Regions from separate parts of the Lacticaseibacillus camelliae DSM 22697 genome, predicted to be linked through region 3. Evidence: predicted binding sites of a transcription regulator. Region 3 holds the regulator's gene; each other region holds the start of a gene.
What was found. The regulator LexA, encoded in region 3, represses DNA repair genes until DNA is damaged. The targets are predictions, from matches to a motif close to CNAACANNTGTTNG.

Region 1 (4,088 bases), on a different contig from region 3:
GTCGGTGGTCTTCGTTTCCATGATCGAGCCTTCCTCGTCCATGTCAAAGTCGACATTGTTTTCGATCCACTCGCGGCGCGGCTCAACGCGATCGCCCATCAGCGTGGTGACCCGGCGCTCTGCCAGGGCCCCGTCGTCGACGTGCACCCGGATCAGGGTCCGCGTGTCCGGATTCATGGTCGTTTCCCAAAGCTGGTCGGCGTTCATTTCGCCTAATCCTTTGAACCGGGTCAGGACGTAGCCTTTACCCATTTTCTTGGTTTCCTTTTCCAGCTCCTCATCGGTCCAGGCGTAGGCAATTTTCACGTTCGCCCCTTTGCCTTTTTGCAAGCGGTAAAGCGGCGGCAGCGCGATGTAGACCCGCCCGGCATCCATCAGCGGGCGCATGTAGCGGTAGAAAAAGGTCAGCAGCAGGATCTGAATGTGGGCCCCGTCGGTATCGGCATCAGTCATGATGATGACCTTGTCGTAGTTGGCCTGCTTGACGTCAAACTCCGCACCGACGCCAGCACCGATGGTGTAGATCATCGTGTTGATTTCTTCGTTCTTGACGATGTCCTGGAGCTTGGCCTTCTGCGTGTTCAAGACCTTGCCTCGCAGCGGCAGGATGGCCTGGAACTTGCGGTCGCGGCCCTGCTTGGCCGAGCCGCCCGCCGAATCCCCTTCGACCAGGTACAGCTCGTTCTTGCTGGCGTCCTTGCTTTGGGCAGGGGTCAGCTTGCCTGAAAGCAGCCCCTGATCCTTCTTCTTGCGCTTACCGGTGCGGGAGTCATCCCGGGCCTTGCGCGCGGCCTCGCGGGCCTCACGCGCACGCAAGGCTTTTCTGACCAGCTCCTGCGCGTCATCGCCGCCTTCCATGAGCCAGAAGCTCATTTTCTCGTAAATCACCGAGTCGACGGCCGCGCGCGCCTGCGGGGTGCCCAGCTTGCCCTTGGTCTGCCCCTCAAACTGCAGAATCTCCTCGGGGATGCGCACGGACAGCACAGCGGCCAGCCCTTCGCGGACGTCGGAGCCTTCCAGGTTCTTGTCCTTGTCCTTCAGCAGGTTGACTTTGCGCGCAAAATCGTTGAACGCGCGGGTCAACGCCGTGCGCATGCCGACTTCATGCGTGCCGCCGTCGCCAGTGCGCACGTTGTTGACGAAGCTGATCGTGTTTTCGGAGTAGCCGTCGTTGTACTGGCCGGCAAAATCAACAATGATGCCGTCCTTTTCGCCTTCGTAGTTAAAGACCGGGCTGACCGTGTCGCGGTCCTCGTTCAGGTACTTGACGAAGCTGACCAAGCCGTCCGGATAGTGGTACGTCTCGGCACGGCCGGTGCGTTCGTCGGTCAGGGTGAACACGATGTTTTTCATCAAAAAGGCCGACTCGCGCAGCCGCTCGGACAGCGTGTCGAAGTTGTAGGTCGTGGTCTGAAAAATCGTCGGATCCGGCTTGAACGTGATGGTCGTCCCGTTGGGCTCGTTGACCTTACCCAGTTTCTGCAGACCGCCATCGGGATGGCCACCGTTGATGAAGTGCTCCTCAAACCCCTGCTTGTCCCGGACAACGCGCACAGTCAGCGACTCGCTCAAGGCGTTGACGACCGAGGAGCCGACCCCGTGCAGGCCACCGGAGGTCTTGTAGGAATTCTGGTCGAACTTCCCGCCGGCGTGCAGCACCGTCAAAATGACCTCGATGGTCGGCTTGCCCGACGCGTGCATCCCCGTTGGCATGCCGCGCCCGTGGTCCTTGACCGTGATCGAGTTATCCTCGTGAATCGTCGTGGCAATGGTGTCCCCATACCCAGCGAGGGCCTCGTCGACCGAGTTGTCGACAATTTCGTAAACCAGATGGTGCAAGCCACGGGCATCGGTTGAGCCAATATACATCCCCGGCCGTTTCCGCACGGCTTCCAGGCCATGCAAGACCTGGATCGATGAATCGGTGTATGCTTCTCTTGCTTTTGCCATTAAATGCTCCTCTTTTCGTGCAACTTCAATTACAATACACCAGACGCAGGCTCAGATGAAAGCTATTTTTCCAAGGCGCTCACCCAAGCGGCCGGAGCTCGAGGGCTGGTCTGCCCGTCACTTATCCGGTGATTGATTTCGCGAAAACTCGCTGCTAAACCGCAAGCAGCGAATGCTTGTTCAAATAACCTATTTTACGCAAGATTCGCCTTGCCGTCAAAAAATGGTAAACTGGAAACACTGATATTTCTCCATCAAAGGTGGTCCCCATGCCAGATTTTCTCACTAAACCCACGCTCACTCAGGAGCCGGTGACTCTGCGCCCGTTTCGCGCCGCAGACATTCCGCGGATGCTCGCGATCTTGGCGCTGCCGCAGGTGAATCTATACACTGGTGCACTGACCAAAACGCCGGGTGCCAACGACCGCTTTCCGGCTGACCAACAGGAAACGGCCAAGATCATCAACTGGTACCAGACGCGCAATCAGCAACCGGACCGGCTGGACTTGGCCATCGCAGTCAGCGGGCAGCTGTTCGGCGAGGTCGTCCTGAACGAGTACGACGCCGAGCACAACACCTGCAACCTGCGCGTTCTGATTGCCGACGATGCCACCGAACGTGGCATCGGCACCAGCGCACTAACCCTAATGGCGGCCCATGCCTTCAACTACTTACACCTAGCCGCGCTCACCCTCGATGTGTTCGACTTCAATCCGCGGGCGCAGCACGTCTACCGCAAAGTGGGCTTCAGGCAAACTGGTGCCATCGAAAATGATCTCATGCTCGACGGCCAGCCGCACACCACTTTCACCATGTGCCTGACTGCCAAATCATTTGCCAAGAAAGGAACTCAGTCATGATTCTCGCCTTATGCTTCATTCTGGCCTACCTGATTGGCTCCATCCCCAGCGGGGTGTGGGTCGGACGCGCCTTTTTTCACCAGGACATTCGGACCGCTGGTTCCCACAATATCGGCACGACGAACGCTTACCGCGTGCTTGGCCCGGTCGGCGGCACCATCGTCCTGGTGATGGACATCCTGAAAGGGACGCTCGGGGCCAGCCTGCCGATGTTGTTCGGCCTGCATCCCCACTGGCTGGTGCTGTTGGTCGGCCTGGCCGCCGTGTTCGGTCACACCTGCTCGATTTTCATCGGCTTCAAGGGCGGCAAGGCAGTCGCCACGTCTGCCGGCATCGCGCTGGCGTACAACCCACCGTTTTTCGTCTTCTGCTGCATCGTCTTCATCAGCCTGGTGCTGCTTTCCAGCATGGTCTCGGTGGCCTCAACGCTGGGCATGTTCCTGATCACGATCGCGACGCTGTTCATGCATGATTGGATCCTGACGGCGGTGGCCGCGCTGATCTGGATCCTGATCATGGTCCGCCACCGCGCCAACTTTGCCCGCATCAAAAACGGCACGGAAAACATGGTGCCGTTCGGGCTCGGCCAGTACCTGCGCAAGCGCAAGGCTAAGCACAAATCCAAATAGAACGCAAAACGCCAAGGCCTGACCGCCCTGGCATTTTTTCTGACCGTTAAAAAGGATCCGGAGCACAAAAGTTCCACGACTCGCTGCATACGCGGTCTCTGTTTGCGTCCTCAACGCCGTTCCCGCACCAAATTACTTGCTTTGCTTCAGCAGTGCCTCGCCAATCTTGTAGTTGCGCGCGTGTTCGGATTCCGGCACGAGCATGCCACCGGTGGCCCAGACAATGTGGGTCGCGTTTGGCATGTTGAAGTGCTTGCTGAGGTACTGCTGGCTGGCCGCCATGGCGGCAAAGCCGGCGATGGCAGAAGGCTCCAGCTTGATGTCTTCGGTATCCATCATTTCTGCGGTGTAGGCCATCACCTGCTCATCGTCAAACGTTGTGATGCCCAAGAGCAGCGTCTTCATCACGCGGCCGGCCAGCCGCGATGGTCGGCCAACGGCAAGCCCGTCAGCTTCAGTCAGCCCGTCCAGCCCGATGTCGTAAACGGAAATGCCGTTGTTCATACCGGTTGCCATCCCCAGCAACACGGATGGCACGTGCGTCGGCTCCGCAAAAATCGCGTGGACATTCTTGCCCAAGATCTGCTTGAGCCCAAAGGTCGTGCCGCTAGGAGAGCCGCCGACCCCTGCTGGCAGGTAAACAAACAGC
Region 2 (4,088 bases), on a different contig from region 3:
TCATCCGTACTGCCAAAAGCCCCGCTCACGCACCGCTACCGCCACATTTTCTTCACGGTACTGACGCTGGCCATCATCATCTGGTCGTTCACCGGCATGCCAAGCTTTGCCATCAAGCAAAACGCCTGGATGGTGACCAAGTCGATTGCGCATGGTCTGGCCCACCCGGATTTCAGCTACGTCTGGACAGGCGACGGCGAGGACCTGACCACCACCCTGCTGCAAACGCTGGGTATCGCCTTCCTCGGGACCTTCATTTCCGCGATCATCTCCCTGCCCTTTGCCTTCTGGGCCGCCAACACTAAAAATAAGTTCTGGCTGACCACCCGGTCCGGCAAATTCGTCCTGACCGCGATCCGGACCTTTCCTGAAATCGTCCTCGCCTTGATGTTTATCAAGGCGGTGGGCCCTGGCTCCTTCGCCGGGGTCCTGGCCGTGGGGTTCCACTCGGTCGGCATGCTGGCCAAGCTATTCTCTGAAGCCATTGAAAATATGGACGGCGGGGCCGGGGAGGCCGTCACCGCCGCCGGCGGCACGCGGCTGGAGGTCACCCTGATTGCCAGCCTGCCGCAGCTCATGCCGGAGTTCGTTTCCAACACGCTGTATCGCTTCGAGCTGGCCATCCGGTCCGCCTCGATCCTGGGGATGGTGGGCGCCGGCGGGGTCGGCACCCCACTGATTTTTGCCATCCAGACGCGTTCCTGGAGCCGTGTCGGCATCATCCTTTACGGGATCATCATCCTGGTCACGCTGACGGACTTCATCTCCGGTTCCCTGCGTAAGCGCCTGATCTGAGCGCAGACAAAAAGCGTTGCGAAAAAATTTCGCAACGCTTTTTTCATGGCTTACTTGTCGTCCGACGTATCGATGTCTAAGGTCGTGGGATCATCCTTGGCTTTGGCAGCAGGCTTGTCCTTATCGTCCTTCTCATCTTTATCGTCATCACCGTTGCCAAACAGCGTCTCCTGCAACTGCTTGCGGAGCGTCTCGGTCACATCGGGATGCGCGATCAGGTAGTTCGTCGCGTTATCGGCACCCTGCCCAATGCGCTCACCATTGTACGAGTACCAAGAACCCGCCTTTTCCACAATGTCGTGATCCACACCCAAGTTCAGCATGTCGGCCTCGGGCGAGATCCCGTGGCCGTAGCTCATGGTGGTTTCAACGGTCTTGAACGGCGGTGCCACCTTGTTCTTGGTGACCTTGATTTTGACGATGTTGCCGACCACATCAGTCCCGTTCTTGACCTGCTGTGCGCGCCGGACCTCCAGCCGAATGGTCGCGTAGAACTTCAGCGCGCGGCCGCCTGGCGTGGTCTCAGGGTTGCCGAACATGACACCGATTTTCTCACGCAGCTGATTGATGAAGATCACAATAGTTTGCGTCTTGAAAATCGTCGAGGTCAGCTTACGCAGCGCCTGCGACATCATTCGGGCCTGCAGACCCACATGGGAGTCCCCAATCTCGCCCTCAATTTCGGCTTGCGGCACTAGGGCCGCGACTGAGTCGATAACGACAATGTTGACCGCACCGGATTGCACCAGCGCATCGGCAATTTCCAGGCCTTGCTCACCGGTATCCGGCTGAGACAACAGCAAGTCGTCGATATTGACGCCCAGCGCCTCGGCATACTTCGGATCCATCGCGTTTTCAGCATCGATGTATGCGGCAGTCCCGCCGTTCTTTTGCACACTGGCAACGGCCTGCAGCGCGATCGTGGTTTTCCCTGAACTTTCAGGCCCGTAGATTTCAATCACGCGACCCTTGGGAAAGCCGCCGACCCCGAGCGCTAGGTCCAAGGACAGGATCCCCGTGGAGATGACCGACACGTTGGTCAAGGACTTGTCACCCATCTTCATGACCGCGCCGTCGCCAAACTGTTTTTTGATCTTCTTCAGCGCCGCATCCAGCGCCTGTTCGCGGGCGCCACTGTCCATTGACGGTTGCCCATTCGCAGATTTCTTAACCATAGTATACGTCCTCTCTTTTTCGTAGCTTAAGTATACACCAAAACATACGTTCGGTGCCAACCCTGACCGTTAATTTATTTCGCGAAACCCGCGCTTTTCCCCACGGTGACGGCAAGCCGCCGTTGCTGTATGATAAGAGCATTAGCGATTGGAGGCACACCATGGCAGAAGCGCGCTGGACCTGGCACCACATCAACTTAGACGACACCGCGGCAGTGCAAGCAGCCACCCAGCAGTACGCGCTTTCCACGGAGCAGACGGGTTACGCGATCGACCGCCACGAGCGCGCCCATGTCGAGTACGACAGTCTGGCAGAAACCTTCCTGCTGGTATTTAACATCCCCGACGCCGATGGTGATGCCGCTCAGGCGGAAACCCACCAGATGACCTTCGTGATCAAGGATCGCGACCTCTTAACGTTTGGCCACGCCGACGCCGCTAGCCTGATTGAGGAATTCACCAAGCGGTTTGACGCCCCGCACACTTTGACGGCTTACCAGTTCTTGTTGGAAAGCCTCTACCTGATCACCCAGCGGTTTATGCCCCTGATGGAAAAAGCCGACACCGAGCGCCATCAAATCGCGCAGACCCTGCGGGAAAAAACCACTCGCAAGCGCCTACTGGAACTGTCTGATCTGGAGACCAACGCACTATACCTGGGTAACGCCGCCCGTCAAAACCAGAGCGTGCTTGAACAGCTCAAGGGCCTATCTGTTTACCACGGTTTCTCCGCGCGGGAAAAAGAGCGTCTTGAAGACGTGCTGATCGAAGCGCGGCAGTTGGTCGACATGACCAGCCTGGGCAGTCAAAATTTGGCCCAGTTGGAAGGCACGTACAACAACATCCTCAACAACAATCTAAACGACACCATGAAATTCCTCACCATCTGGTCGATCGTCCTCACCGCACCGACCATCGTTTCAGGCTTTTTCGGGCAAAATGTGCCCTTGCCGTTCGAGCACACACCAGGGGGCTGGCTGATCACGATTGCCTTGTCGCTTTTGTTAGCCCTGATTTTTGCCGTGTGGATGAACCACTACGTCAACCGGTGACCAACATGAAGAGAGCTCGCTTCCCAATTTTGGAAAACGAGCTCTTTTTGCCACTACTTGGCCGGCAGCAACATCATCTGATCAGTTTGGCTCAATACGCCGTGCACCGGTGCGTTGTATTCCTCGCCATCCAGCTGAATGTGCTCGTGCGCCATGGTTTCAAACCGGAACCGCTGACCCTTGAGGTGCGCCAGCTTGGGGTGCACCGACTGGCCACTGAGAATTTTGCCCAAAACCTGAATCAGAATCCGCCACTTCTCCTTACGCACTAGAACAAAACTAAGCTGGTGCCAGTCCTGCGCCGCGTCCGGAAATAACCGGAGACCGCCCCCAAGGAACGGGTGGTTGGTGAACACGCACAAAAACGCGTTGGGAATCACGACGCTTTTCTGTTCGCCAACAGTGGCTTTAAACGCGTGCTGGGTTGAGACCGCCTTTAAAATGTTTGCCGTGTAAGAAAGCTGGCCCAAGTGAACGCTGTTGAGCAGCGCCTTTGCCCGCGAATGGTTGGTGTCATAAACGATGCGCGCGTCGACCCCGATACCAAAGTTATTGAGGAAGTACAGTGTGCCGAACTCTTCAGTCTCGGCCTTGCCAATGCGCGCCTCGTGCGGCACGGCCGTCTTCAGTGCGGCCACGGCGGCCAGTGGATCCAGCGGAATGCCATGAGCCCGCGCAAAATCGTTACCAGTACCGTTGGGAATGTAACCCACGGGAATGTCTGGGCGCCCAAGGTCCTGCAGCCCATTGATGACATCGTGCAGCGTGCCGTCGCCGCCAATCACCACGATTTGTGGCTGCGCGGCGGTGGGCCCAACTGCTGCGACGATGCGCTCGATTGCCTTGCGCGCATCGCCTGCCTGGTGCGTGTACGTCGTGGTCGCAAACTCGAACTGCGCCTGAAGCGCGGTGATGAGACTGGGAATGAGCTTCTTCGTGCGCGCGTTACCTGCATACTCGTTAATGATCAGTTCGATTGCGTTCACCGCTGTGCCTCCAGAAAATGATGCCGTTGACGGCATGAATTAATTCCATTGTACCAAAACTGTGGGGACTCAGGCACAAT
Region 3 (4,088 bases):
CCGCGCACGTCGATTTTACTTTGCCAAAAAAGGTAATAACCGCCGAGGCAAATCAATGCGGCATCAAGAATAATTAGAAAAGCGTTCATTTTAGATTATCTACTTTCTCCTGCGGTGTCGGTTGCAGGTTATCATTTGAAACATCACTTGGGTAAAGCCCGGAGACCTGCTGGTACCACTTGAACAAGCGTACCACGATGATTTTGATCACTGCAAAGCCCGGAATCCCCAAGATCACCCCAATCAGGCCGAACATGGAGCCTGCGGTCAGCAGGACCACGACAATCGTGATTGGGTGCATCTCTAGTTTACTCCCCATGACAAATGGTGAGATCAATTGTGTCTCGAGTAACCACTCGATGAAGAAGACGACGATCACGGCGATGAACATCTTTGGTCCCTGGATCGCCCCCATGATCAGTGCGGGCACCATCGCGAGTGCGGAACCGAAGTACGGGATCAGGTTTAACGGCGCTGCCAGCATCCCGAAAATCAGGCCGTAGCGCAACCCGATAATCGAGTAGCCGACCATGAAGATGATCCCGACGGCGATGGCGACAGTGAGCTGTCCTTGCACGTACGAGCCGACCTTGACGTTCATTTCGTGCAGCATGTCGCCAAAACTCTTGCGCTGCTTGGTGGGAATTAGATGCAGCACCATCGGCGTGAACTTGTTGCCGTCTTTGAGCATGAAGAACAGGATGATCGGCGCGGTTGCCACGGTGACCACCACGGTGCCGACCGTGGAGATGATCGATGACAGCGACGACAGGGTCCCTGACAGAATCGTTGAGCCGCGCTTGGACACCCAGGTCTGAATCTCGGTGGCGAATTGGCTGAGCTGCTTGTCGCTAAAAATATTCTGCTGGTTGTTTAGCGCGGTGACCCATTTGACGAGGTCGTCCCAGTAAGTCGGGGTGGCATTGATAAAACTGCGCAACTGGCTTTCAATCGGTGGCACCACCCGGGTGATGGCCAGAACAATCAGGCCAATCAGGAGCAGGAACACCAAGGCGATGGCGAGGAGTCGCTTTAACCCGTGGTGCTGCAGCCAGTTGACGACAGGGTTCAGCATGTAGAAGAGAATGCCAGCAAGAATGAAGGGTGGGGCGACAATGCTGAGAAAACTCAGCACCGGCTGGAACACCCACGCAATTTTCGTGAAGATAAAAATCGCCAGCAGGCCAAGCACCAGGTCAACTAGGATCACGGCAAACTTGTTGTTCAAAAACCGCTGGTAAAATTGTGAGCGTTTTGTTTGCATGCGCGCACCCCTTTAATTTGTCTACTCCCTCTATGATACCTAATCCACGGGGTGAAAGCGAATCCGGCGCAAGGCTGATTTGTTTGTGAATTGTAAAGGCCATCAACCAGGAATGCCGACCTAATCGGGTCGTTTGTAAACGAACTATATACAGAACCTTTACAAAAAACGAGAATTGGGTATAATTAAAACCATCAAAACGAAGAGAGGGGGCGCACAATGGGCATGACAATCTTGAAGTGGACACTGCGGGTGTTGGTCGCAGTGACCGTCGTCCTGTTGGTCATCAATACCGTCTTCGGCATTGGACTGATCGTGGTCGACATGGTGTTCGGCGGCGTCTACCTGATGCAGCGCAATAAGTGCGATCGCCGGCAGCTGCACCGGCTGGACCTCATGCACCGATTCTAATCATCATCCAAGAGACTGCTGAGGCAGTCTTTTTGTTTGGGCCCGGCGAGCAGTGCTTTTACTTGCAAACAAGCGTTCCCACTGGTATGATAAAGAAAACTAGAGAGCGGAGGCGGACGGCCATGCCATCCCAAGCAAGTCAGAAACGTTGGAAGCAGATCCTACACACCATTCATGATTCGATTCAAACAAACGGGTTTCCGCCGACAGTGCGGGAAATCGGTAAGAGCGTGGGGCTGAGTTCCAGTTCCACGGTGGCGGCGTACCTTGATCGACTCCTGGCGGAAGGCTATATTGCCAAGGACCCGGCCAAGCCGCGCACACTGATGCTCACCAAGGCGGGGCTGTCATACATCGGCATCGCCGAGGAAGGCATTCCCATTGTCGGCACGGTTGCCGCCGGGGTGCCGATCACCGCAATTGAAAATATCGACGGGTACTTCCCAATTCCGGATGACCTGGAGTACATTGCGGATGATCTCTTCATCCTCGAAGTGTCAGGTTCGTCCATGATCAAGATCGGCATTCTGGATGGGGATAAGCTGATCATCAAGAAGCAGGAAACTGCTGAGAACGGTCAGATTGTCGTCGCGATGACGCAGGACGATGAGGCCACAGTCAAGCGCTTTTACCGCGAAAACGGCGGCGTGCGGTTGCACCCTGAAAATGATTCCATGTCGGACATGTACTTCGACGACGTCTCGATCCTTGGCATCGTGGTGGGGCTTTACCGCAGCGAAGTGAAATAGGTTAAACGCCAAAGCGGCGCGACCAGTCTTCTGGTTGCGCCGCTTTGTTAATGCTTGATGGTACTAAGGTCGTCGTGCTTAACGCGCTGAAATTCGGGCCCGGTTGGGAGTTGCCTGATAGTCGTGGCGCTGAGTTTTTGAAACTCCCAGGTGCCAGTCGGTGAGTTGGGCTGCGCACGGCCGGTGAACGTATAGGTGTGCTTGCCGAGCGCCAGGCGGGCCGCAAACACGCCGGCATCAGTCGTCACGTAGCCGGCCTGAGCTGTTGAGTAGCGCTGTACGTCCACAAAGTAACCATCCGTCGAGGCTGTGATCTGCAGGACCTGGTTGGAATCAGTGGTATTGATCCAGTAATGGCCGATCAGATCATCGATGCCCGCATTGGTGTTAGGGCGCTTTTGGGGGACGGCTTTCTTGCTGACCTTAACGGCGCTGCTGGTGCTGGCCGATGAGGCCTTTTTTTGACCGCTGCACCCAGCCAAGAGCAGTAGCAGGGTGGTGCTAAGCATGAGCTTTTTCAACATGGCTACCTCACAGGTGTTGCACAAGCGTCATCACAATTGGGATCACAATGATGGCAAACATTGTGGTGGCTGAAACGGTGATCGCGGCATTTTTCGAGTCTGCGCCGTACAGCTTGGCCACCACTGGCGCGTTCGTCATGACCGGCATACAGGACTGCAGGATGAAGACTTGCTTCATCAGCAGTGGGACCGGGGCGGCGACGACCAGGGCGTACATAATGAGTGGCGCAAAGACGAAGCGACCGGAGAAGACACCAAGCATCTCCCGGTCGAAGCGGATGTTCTTGATGCCGGCTTGGTACATGGCGATGCCGATGAAGAACATGGACCCCGGAATGGTCAGATCCCCGACGTAGCCCAGCGTCGCCATGAGAAAGCTGGGCAGCTGGACGTGGAGCAGGACGAGCACCACGCCGAGCATGAACCCGAGCAGCGGCGGGGAGAAGATTTTGCCGAGGGTCTGCTTGAGGTCAAAGTGGGCCGCCTGCGGACCATCGCGCTGGATCAGGTACACGCCGACGGTCCAAAAAATCGTCGTGTTGGCCATGTAGTACACCAGCACGTACGGCAGGCTCTTGGGCCCAAACAGCGCCAGGTTTACTGGCAGCCCGATGAACACGGTGTTTGAATTGAAAAACATGGATTTAAACAGGCCGCGCCGCTTCGGGTTGACGCGAATAACGCGGGCCACCACGAAGGACAAGGCAAACAGCAGCGCCATCGACAGCACCGGAAAGCGGAGGTCGGGAAGCAGCGTGGCGAGTTCGTGCGCCGAAAAGCGGGAGCAGATGGTGTCGATCATGTATGCGGGCAGCGCCACCTGGGTGACGACCTTAGCGATCACCCGGCTGGAGTGATCATCGAACCAACCAATGGCGGTCAGCCCGTAGCCAATCGCGACCAGGATCAGGATTTCAGCGACCCCGCCTAAACTTGAGAGAAAAGCAGTCAAAAAATTACTCCTAACATGCGGCAAAAAGGATTACCGCTGAAATTTTGCGAGGCCGCTGCCGGCTAAACTGTCAGCAGAGTCTGGATCAGCACATCAAACGGCTCAACAGGCCACGCCGGCGCGGCGAAGTTCATCGCACTGGGCACCAGCGTCACAGTGGCGCCTGGGTACTGCGCCAAGAAGCGATC

Region 1: the regulator LexA is predicted to act here: its motif matches at 2,120-2,133, upstream of parE (DNA topoisomerase IV subunit B).
Region 2: the regulator LexA is predicted to act here: its motif matches at 2,010-2,023, upstream of recA (recombinase RecA).

Annotation. Positions count from the first base shown of each region.
Region 1 covers NZ_AYZJ01000007.1:828-4,915, reverse strand. Annotated here, with positions in the region: gene parE (DNA topoisomerase IV subunit B) at 1-1,950, opposite strand, end outside; gene FC75_RS00860 (GNAT family N-acetyltransferase) at 2,220-2,810, shown strand; gene plsY (glycerol-3-phosphate 1-O-acyltransferase PlsY) at 2,807-3,439, shown strand; gene FC75_RS00850 (D-serine ammonia-lyase) at 3,572-4,088, opposite strand, start outside.
Region 2 covers NZ_AYZJ01000008.1:17,558-21,645, forward strand. Annotated here, with positions in the region: gene phnE (phosphonate ABC transporter, permease protein PhnE) at 1-795, shown strand, start outside; gene recA (recombinase RecA) at 846-1,937, opposite strand; gene FC75_RS01025 (magnesium transporter CorA family protein) at 2,132-3,022, shown strand; gene FC75_RS01030 (diacylglycerol/lipid kinase family protein) at 3,076-4,008, opposite strand.
Region 3 covers NZ_AYZJ01000085.1:34,864-38,951, reverse strand. Annotated here, with positions in the region: gene FC75_RS11370 (hypothetical protein) at 1-89, opposite strand, end outside; gene FC75_RS11365 (AI-2E family transporter) at 86-1,264, opposite strand; gene FC75_RS11360 (hypothetical protein) at 1,484-1,675, shown strand; gene lexA (transcriptional repressor LexA) at 1,798-2,424, shown strand; gene FC75_RS11350 (hypothetical protein) at 2,472-2,948, opposite strand; gene FC75_RS11345 (AEC family transporter) at 2,956-3,900, opposite strand; gene FC75_RS11340 (5-formyltetrahydrofolate cyclo-ligase) at 3,963-4,088, opposite strand, start outside.